Regions from separate parts of the Sphingobium sp. TomTYG72 genome, predicted to be linked through region 3. Evidence: riboswitches for the same ligand, from Rfam matches in the RefSeq annotation. Region 3 holds a riboswitch; each other region holds the start of a gene.
What was found. Region 3 has a riboswitch for cobalamin ahead of ACZ5U1_RS06205 (TonB-dependent receptor). Riboswitches for the same ligand answer to the same signal wherever they lie in the genome.
Positions count from the first base shown of each region.

Region 1: another riboswitch for cobalamin. It lies ahead of ACZ5U1_RS00490 (TonB-dependent receptor plug domain-containing protein); the one in region 3 lies ahead of ACZ5U1_RS06205 (TonB-dependent receptor).
Region 2: another riboswitch for cobalamin. It lies ahead of ACZ5U1_RS15780 (TonB-dependent receptor); the one in region 3 lies ahead of ACZ5U1_RS06205 (TonB-dependent receptor).
Region 4: another riboswitch for cobalamin. It lies ahead of ACZ5U1_RS13545 (DUF1636 domain-containing protein); the one in region 3 lies ahead of ACZ5U1_RS06205 (TonB-dependent receptor).

Region 1 covers NZ_AP027336.1:97,550-99,743, reverse strand. Annotated here, with positions in the region: gene ACZ5U1_RS00490 (TonB-dependent receptor plug domain-containing protein) at 1-772, opposite strand, end outside; cobalamin riboswitch at 941-1,201, opposite strand; gene mobA (molybdenum cofactor guanylyltransferase) at 1,229-1,765, shown strand; gene cobA (uroporphyrinogen-III C-methyltransferase) at 1,850-2,194, opposite strand, start outside.
Region 2 covers NZ_AP027337.1:508,948-511,141, reverse strand. Annotated here, with positions in the region: gene ACZ5U1_RS15790 (LysR family transcriptional regulator) at 1-350, shown strand, start outside; gene ACZ5U1_RS15785 (hypothetical protein) at 532-711, shown strand; cobalamin riboswitch at 913-1,159, shown strand; gene ACZ5U1_RS15780 (TonB-dependent receptor) at 1,339-2,194, shown strand, end outside.
Region 3 covers NZ_AP027336.1:1,221,366-1,223,559, reverse strand. Annotated here, with positions in the region: gene ACZ5U1_RS06205 (TonB-dependent receptor) at 1-1,283, opposite strand, end outside; cobalamin riboswitch at 1,461-1,704, opposite strand; gene ACZ5U1_RS06200 (recombinase family protein) at 1,946-2,194, shown strand, end outside.
Region 4 covers NZ_AP027337.1:30,147-32,340, forward strand. Annotated here, with positions in the region: gene cobT (nicotinate-nucleotide--dimethylbenzimidazole phosphoribosyltransferase) at 1-593, opposite strand, end outside; gene ACZ5U1_RS13545 (DUF1636 domain-containing protein) at 590-997, opposite strand; cobalamin riboswitch at 1,158-1,347, opposite strand; gene ACZ5U1_RS13550 (formate dehydrogenase accessory sulfurtransferase FdhD) at 1,394-2,176, opposite strand.

The DNA.
Region 1 (2,194 bases), 1.1 Mb from region 3:
CAAGCTTGCTGCTGTCGGTTGTGTCCGCAGGCGCGCCGAAGAAGATGTCGGTGTCGAGGTCCGCATGGATATAATAGCCGCGCAGGTCGAGGCTGAGATTGTCGGTGAAGGCGAGCTTCAGCTTGGCATGGGTGGCGATGTTCTCATAGCCGTCCTTCTCCGTGCCGCCTTTGGCCGCGGAGATGCCATCGGTACGGAAATAGGCGACGCCAGCGCTGGCTGAGGCAATCCCCGCGCTGCCCGAGATGTCGGCTTTCGCATTCAGCGTATCGGCATAGCCATATTCAACCGAAGCGTTGCCGCCCAAGCCTTCGCCCGGTTCGGCGGACATGATGTTGACGACGCCACCGATGGCCTGGCTGCCATAGACGACCGAGTTGGAGCCACGCAGGATTTCGATGCGACGGATGTTGCCGGTCAGCAGATTGCCGAAGTCATAGGCGTCGCCGATGACGCTGGGGTCATTGATCTTGACGCCGTCGAGCAGCACCAGCGTCTGCGTCGTTTCCGCGCCCCGGATCGAAATGCCAGTCACGCCGCCAACGGCATCGGCGCGGTTGAGGCGAATGCCGGGGGTCGTGATCAGCAGGTCCGCGACGCTGACATTCTGGCGCGTTTCGATCGTCTTTTCGTCGATCACGGTCACCGCCTGACCGACCTCGTCGGTGGGTTGCTCGATGCCGAGCGCGGTTACGACGATCTCGTCCGCGTCTGCGGCGAGCGCGGGGGTGGCGGCGAGGAGCGCCAGCAGTGAAATTCCGGTCCTGATCATGTTCTGTCTTCCCTGAGCGCCATGCGACATGAGCCCAGGGCCTGCCGCTTGCGCGGCCGGTGTGCGGGAAGAAGAGACGCCAGCCCCGTCACGCGCACCGATGCGGCCCTGCGCCGCTTCGTCGCTCAGACGGAAAACCGTGCCCGGACCGATCCCTGGACCCAAGGCAAGAGCGACCATGCGCCGGTAGGTTTCCTGGCTCGCGGGTCGTCGCGGTGATGCACGCCTTCCCGGACTTTTGGTCCAGTGGCTGGTCCCCCTCGCCTCCCCCTTTGAAGGCTTGCGGGTTTCCCTGTGCATCGCGCTCGCCGCTTACAGTTGCAGGGACAGCCGCGGAGTTGGACGGTGATCCCGTCCGCACCGCATTCCCTTTCCCGCGCGATCTTCATGTCAGCGGTTGCCCGCTCACGCGGCGCGCCATAGGGGAAAGTGAGGCTATTGCCAAGGAGTGGATCGATGCGATTGCTGGGCGCGGTGCTGGCGGGTGGGCAATCCAGCCGGTTCGGGAGCGACAAGGCTTTGGCGCTGATGCCGGACGGGCGCACGCTGATGGAGCATGCGGTGGCGGCCATCGCGCCGCATGTGGAGGCGGTGGTGGTCTGCGGGCGGAGCGTCGATGGGCTGACGGGGCTGGCGGATCGGCCAGCGGCGGATATGGGGCCGCTGGGTGGGCTGAACGCGGCGCTGCATTACGCGCTGGGCCAAGGCTATGACGCGGTGCTGACGACGGGGTGCGACATGCCCTTCTATCCGGCGGCGCTGGTGGAGGCGCTTATGGGTGAAAGTGCGGCAGTGTTGAAGGGGCAGCAGTTGGCGGGCTTCTGGCCTGCGTCGCTCGCGGACGAACTGGACGCGCATCTGGCGGAAGAGAATAGCCGCTCGATCTATGGCTGGCTGGATCGGATCGGCGCGCGGCTGGTGGAGCGGCCGGAACTGGTGCTGCCGAATATCAATCGGCCGGAGGACTTGGCGCACTGGCGCGAGCCGAACTGAGCTTGCCGAAGCCCCCTCCCTTCCTTCCAACTAAGTTCGGGGGCGTTCGGCAAGCTCAGGGCAAAAGTTGCGGCGAGCCGGTCTTCAAAGCGGAAGAGCGACGCTGGCTGCAACCTCTACTGGCATGGACGTGCCCGCCACCGCTTCGCCGATCAGCAGCAGGGTCGGGTCTTCGTCGCTGATCGTGGCAACGAGGAAGGCAAGCGCAGACAGCTTCCCCCGGATCAGGCGTTCGGTGGGGAGGGAGACGTTGACCGCCACCATAACCGGCGTTTCGGGATCGCGTCCGGCGGCGATCAGCTGGCGGCTGATCTCTCCAGCGGCGGCACGGCCCATATAGATGCCGAGCGTACCGCCGGGACGGGCCAGCGCTTCCCAGTCGAGCTTGAGCGGTTCACCGGCTTTCAGATGCGCGGTCACCAGCGTCAG
Region 2 (2,194 bases), on a different replicon from region 3:
CCCGCCACCGCCTGCTCGCGGCCGATGGACAATTGCCATGGCGGCTGGTGAATGGCCGCGCGCGCAAGCTGATCGACGGGCACAGTCATGTCCGCACCAACAGCAGCGAAATCGTCCGCGAACTCGCCCTGACCGGCGTCGGCATCGCGTTACGCTCGCTCTGGGACGTGGGCGACCTGATCGCGGGAGGCAGCCTCGTCCGCGTCCTCGATAGCTGGGAAGGACCCGAGGACCTCGCCGTCCACGCCGTCCATCCCCGCGCCGCAGGCCGTCCCGCCGCCGTAGACGCCTTCATCGCCTTTCTGCGCGAAACCTTCCGCGATGCATCGTGGAACAGGGGCAGCTCGTAGAAAGAAGCCCCCATGGAACGCGCACGCAACTCCCTGAAAAGCGCAGAAATTCGCTTCTGAAGTCATTTCCCATGCTGCTGTCAAAAAACAGAAGCTTTTCGAAGTTAACCTGCGTAATGGCAGCGGGAAACAGGCCGATGTTATCGTTCGTGCCATAAGAACTTAAGAGAGGATAAGGGCCATGCGCCCCAATGACGCGTCACATTTTTCCGCCTGCGCCGCCCAGGAAGCGCGGCAAGCCCGGGAAGCCCGCCTGCGCGGCGCCGACCAGGCCACCATCGCCCTCCACAACGAACGCGCCGTCCGCTACCAGGCCATGGCGCTGCGCCTCCAGCGCGAGCGTGGCGCGACGCTGAACTGATTGCCAGACCCCATCCCCTCTCCCCTTCAGGGGAGAGGGTGCCGAGCGTAGCGAAGGCGGGAGAGGGGAACGCAAGCACGACCGCCGATCCCCTCTCCCCAACCCTCTCCCCTGAAGGGGAGAGGGAGCAAGTTACCTAACCCAACCACCCTTGCCCAACCCCCACAGCTCCGCTATCGCGCCCGTCACCCGGGCAACCCCTGGGGAAATGATCGCGCCGGTGCCTCGAAAGAGGCTTAAAAGGGAACATGGTATAGGAGGCACCCGCCTCCCAAAGCCAGGGCTGTCCCTGCAACTGTAAGCGGCGAGCGCGATGCACATCGCCCCTCCTCATAGGTAGGATGGGGCAAGTCACTGGGCCGGACGCTAAATCCTGCGAGGCCCGGGAAGGCCGTGCATCAAGCGATGACCCGCGAGCCAGGAGACCTGCCGGCGTCTGGTCGCTCTTGCCTTGGTCCAGGGGATGGCCGCGGCACGGTAACTCCGTCTGAGCGACGAACGAGCGGCAAGAGGCCGCTTCGGTGACGTTGGCGGCCGCCTTGGGGGCGTCCGGCTGCCCGCGCGCGCCGGTCGCCGTCTGGCGGCAGGTCTCTTGCCGGATGTCGCCAGACGCCCGGAGTGCATGAAGTGAAATTACCCAACCAACTCCACCGCGCCGCCTGCGCGCTGACTGCCACGTTCCTCCCCCTCCCCGCCTTCGCCGCCGACGCGAACGACGCGGCCGACGACGCCAGCACCATCATCGTGTTCGGCCGGGGCGAGGACAAGATCGGCACCGCCCATGCAGCCAGCGAGGGCAGCGTCAGCGGCGCGGACCTGCTCGTCCGCCCGCTGCTGCGCGTCGCTGAATTGCTCGAAGCGGTGCCCGGCATGGTCGCCGCCCAACATTCGGGCAGCGGCAAGGCCAATCAATATTTCCTGCGCGGCTTCAATCTCGACCATGGATCGGACTTCACCACCTATATTGACGGGGTTCAGATGAACTTCCGCACCCACGGCCATGGCCAGGGCTATCTCGACTTGAACGGCCTCATCCCCGAAATCATCGCGCGGGAGGATTTTCGCAAAGGCCCCTACCGTGCCGATGGCGGCGACTTCGCGCTGGCAGGCGCGGCCTATATGAGCACGATCGACGGCTATGACCGGCCATGGGTCGCGGCGGAGGGCGGCTCCTTCGGCTGGCGCAGGCTGGCTTCAGGCGGCACCGTCAAGGCGGGCGCAGGCAATCTCACCCTCGTCGCCCAAGCCAAGGCCTATGACGGCCCGTGGCAGGAGGCCGAACATCTGCGCCATTATGCGGGCTTCGCCAAATATACGCTTCCCGCCGGGGCCGGTAAGATCGACGCCACGCTCCACGCCTATCGCGCGACATGGCGCCCGACCGAGCAGATTCCCGAACGGATCATCGGCACGCCGATCTGCCCCGACGTCTTCTGTTCGCCTGATCCTTCCGCGCGCGGTGAAACGACGCGCATCATCGGCA
Region 3 (2,194 bases):
AACGCCAAGCGGTCTTCGGCAAAGAAGCTATATTCATTGGTGCGGCTGCGGTAGCGAGGCGCAATTCCCTGCGTGTCGTAGAACAGGCCGGGATCGAAGTCGAACGGATCAACCGCATCCTCTTGGCTGTCCGATCCAAAATCGTTGGAATAGGTGAGCTTGATGAGATTGGCGTCGAAACCGACGACCAGATCGTTTTTCAGGCCCGCAATCGGCTTGCTGATGCGGACGGTCGCCTGATCGCCATATTGGGTCTGGTCGTGGAAGATACCCAGATTGTCCATCCGGTCGATCTGGCCAGTGCCGCTATTGTAGAAATAGCTCTCCAGATTTTTGAACAGCCGCTTGCTGGTGAGGCGATAGGCGGCGTTGGAGAGGGTGATGCCTTCGGCCACCGTCCAGTCGGCGGTGAGCGTGGTGCGGTTGTCGCGGTAGTGCAGACTGGCGTTAGCGACATTATAGTTGCGCCGCCGATTGCCGTTCACCAGTTCGCCGTCGATCAGCGGCGTGCCGAAATATTCCATCGGCCGCTGATTGCCATAGTCGTTGCGCAGGGTGAGCGTGAAGCTGTCGCTGGGCCGGAAACGCAGCGCGCCGGAGAGGGCAAGGCTCTTGGAATTGCCACGGTCGACATAGCCGTCTGATGCCCGGTAGCTGACGTCGAGCCGGTAGGAAAGCATATCCCCAAGCGGCCCACCGACACCTGCTGCCGCGCGCCAGCTATCCTGCGATCCGTAGCCTGCTTCCGCGTCAAATTCCGTGCGTTCGGCATTGGGGGACTTGGTGATGATGTTCACCGCGCCGCCCAGTGCGCCCTGTCCGTAAAGGACGGAAGCGGGGCCGTTCAGCAACTCGATGCGCTCGACATTCCACGGGTCGGTGGGGAAGGTGATCGTGCCCGCGACCGGGAACAGCCGGACGCCATCAACCAGTTGCAGCACCGAACCTTGGCCGGAGAAGCCGCGCAGCGACAGGGCCGTGCCGCCATTGCCCGGATTGGCGGAGGTGGTGACGCCCGGCGCACGGGTGACCGCCGACATTATATCCAGATCGCCGCGAGCGCGGATCGCGTCACCATCAATCTGTGCGACGCTGGCTGGCGTTTCGAGAGCGGTCAGCCTCAAGCGCGATCCGGTCTCGGTTTCTTGGAGTAATGCGCCCGGCCGAACGCCCGATACGATGATTTCGGCTGAACTATCAGCGGCGGTTTCCGCGCTGGCCTGCTGCGTCGTGGTGGCGGCCAGCCCTGTGGCCAGCCAGTATCCTACATTCTTCCATTCCATTGCATGTCTTCCCGGCGTCACGCGACATTCGGGTGGAGACGTGCCGCCAACGACGGTCGGCACGCGTCAGCAGCCGGACGCCATGAAGCGACCGCCACGCGAACCGATGCGGCCTCCACCGCCCGTTCGTCGCTCAAACGGAAAGATACCGTGCCTTGGCCATCCCCTGGACCGGGCAAGAGCGACCAGACGCTGGCAGGTCTCCTGGCTCGCGGGTCATAGCTTGATGCACGGCCTTCCCAGACCTCGCAGGATTTAGCGTCCGGTCCAGTGGCTGCTCCCTCTCGCTTGAGAAGAAGCGATGTGCATTGCGCTCGCCGCTTACAGTTGCAGGGACAGCCCCGGATTTGGACGGCCGGGGCCATCCTCACCGCGTTCCCTTTTAAGCCTCTTTCGAGGCACCGGCGCGATCATGCTCGGAACGCCGTAAGGCGCGCCGAGCGGCGATCCCAATAACGGGCAGGCTATCACTCTGCAAGCGCCATCCTCACGGGGCCACTTTGCTGGCAAACCAAGCCGGGGCGGATGAACGCTTTTATCCGTATTGATCCAATAATACACTTCGAGCTGGTGTGCGCTGCGCCAGCAGGTAGGCTTTTTCCAGTTCAAGATAGGAGGAAGCATTGCTGGTAGGCTATTGTCGCAGCAGCACATCGGAGCAAGTGGCGGGACTAGAGGCGCAGGAGGCTCAACTCCTTGCAACGCGTTGCACACGAATTTTCCGTGAGATGGTGTCTTCGGTCGCGGCGCGGGAGCAACTGGGTGCGGCATTAGATTTCGTCCGCGAGGGCGACGTGTTCGTGGTTACGCGCCTCGACCGGCTCGCACGTTCCACTACCGACCTTCTGAGCATCGTCGGCAGATTGGAGGCAAAGGGCGTCGGCCTGCGTATCCTCGACTTCGGCGGCTCG
Region 4 (2,194 bases), on a different replicon from region 3:
AGGGCTGCTGCATCGATGCCGGTGCCCCACCCCGTCCAATCCTGGGCCTCGCCGCCGAAGGATTGAAGGCACAGTGCGGCGGCGGGCGTGGTATTGGCGATGCCCATTTCACCTGCGAAGAACAGGTCGCAATCTTGCACGACGGCGGCGGCGCCTGCGTTCAGGGCTTCGAGGCATTCCGCTTCCGTCATCGCGGGGGCTTCGCATATGTCAGCGGTCGGCCGGTCGAGAGCGAGCGGGACGATGACCAGCTCGGCTCCGCAGGCGCCCGCAAGCGCGTTGATCGCGGCGCCACCTGCCTGGAAGTTCGCGACCATCTGCGCGGTGACGGAAGGCGGGAAGGCGCTGACACCACGCGCGGCGACGCCATGATTGCCCGCGAAGATGGCGGCGCGGATGCGGTCGGCGCGCGGGCGTTCGTAACCTTGCCAGCCAGCCATGAAGAGGGCAATCTCCTCCAGGCGGCCGAGCGATCCGGCGGGTTTTGTCAAGGAGGCCTGCCGCGTCGCTGCCGCTTCGATCGCCGCTTCGTCCGGTTCTGGAAGCGTGGCCAGCGCGTTCTGAAATCCAGCGCGATCCTGAAAGCGGATCATGTGCAGACGAAGCCTTCAGGCGGGGTGCGAACGATGAAATGGCCCTTCACCCCCTGCGGCCATTCGGCGTAGCGAACGACGCCTTCCTCGCTCACAGCGTGGCGCAGGGCGTAATCGAGGATCGCGCGGGCGGCATCTGCGTCCGGGGTGAAATCGCCCAGCACATAGCCGACCTTGCCGGGACCTCGCACATGGACGGTGCAATGGCGCTGGCAGGCGAAGAGGCAGGGCATGTCCTGCACGGCAACCGCATCATAAGCAGGCTCGGCCGCCTGAAGGTCGCGCATGGCCGCGACCAGCAACGCGCCGCCGCGTTGTCCTGCCCCATCTTCCCGCTGATCAGCGGACAGGCGGCAGGTCGAGCAGACCACCACCGACGCCCCGTTTTCGACCGCGCACAGCATCAGCGGCGCACTTCCATAACCATGTGAACATGAAAGACCGTCATCATGGTCCTCCCCGCAAAATCGAACCGCAAACGGCCCTGCCCCGCCCGAAGGCGAGCAAGGCGGTGGCTGTCGTCCGCGAGGGGAACCCCGTTCGTCCGGCACACCCTGTCCGGTCGAAGAACGACTGCGGCAGGCAGGTCTCCTGGCTCACGGGTCGCTGCGCACCGGCCGCCTTCTCGGGGGAAAAGCTCCCCCAATGGCTGCGTGGCCGGTCCACTCACCGCTTACAGTTGCAGGGGCAGCGCGGGCATTACACCCGACTTCCCTTTTGATCCCCGAGGGGAACCTGTCGCGGGGCTGCTGATAAAGAGACGGGGCCAAGCCCGCAAGCGGTAGATGAAGCGGTTTACGTCAGTCGGGCAGGTCACCCGCCGCCAGCACGGCATCGGGCCGGGCAAGCACGACGATCGGCAATCCGGCGCTGGCCCCGCGCTCGGCTGCCAAACGCGTGGGAGCGGAGATGGTGACGAGCAGGGGGCAATTGGCGAGCGCCGCCTTTTCCACCAGCTCAAAGGAACAGCGGGAGGACAACAGCGCGAAGCCGCCATCCCACGACAATTGCCCCCGCCGCATGGCCCCGATCAGCTTGTCGAAGGCATTGTGGCGGCCCACATCTTCATAGGCGAGGCGGATGGCACCATCCGTCCCGGCCAACGCCGCCACATGGACCGCGCCAGTTTGCCGATTAAGCGGCTGATGCGCGGCAAGATCGTGCAGGGCACCGAAGATCGCTTCCCGGCTCGCGTCCGATCGGGCAGTCACGGCAGGCAAGGGACGCAGCGCCTGTTCCAGATTTTCAACGCCGCACAGACCACAGGAGGAATCGGAGACGCGATGACGGACCCGGCCTAGCAGCCCCTCGACCCGGTCTTCCGGCAGCGTAGCCCGTGCGACCAAGCCCTGCTCCGTAGCATGGACATCGACGTCAAGCGGCGCGTCGGATGGGATGACCAGCCGCTCGGCCAACGCAAACCCCTGCACCAGTTCCGCAACATCGGTCGGCGTCGCCATCAACACGGCATAGCCAACGCCGTTGAACTCGATCGCGACAGGCGCTTCCTCCGCCAACTCGCGCGTCACCGGCGATGCCTCGCCGTCGGGGGTGATGCGGGTGAAGGAGAAGGGCGAAGACATAGACGCCGGTCTAGGCGG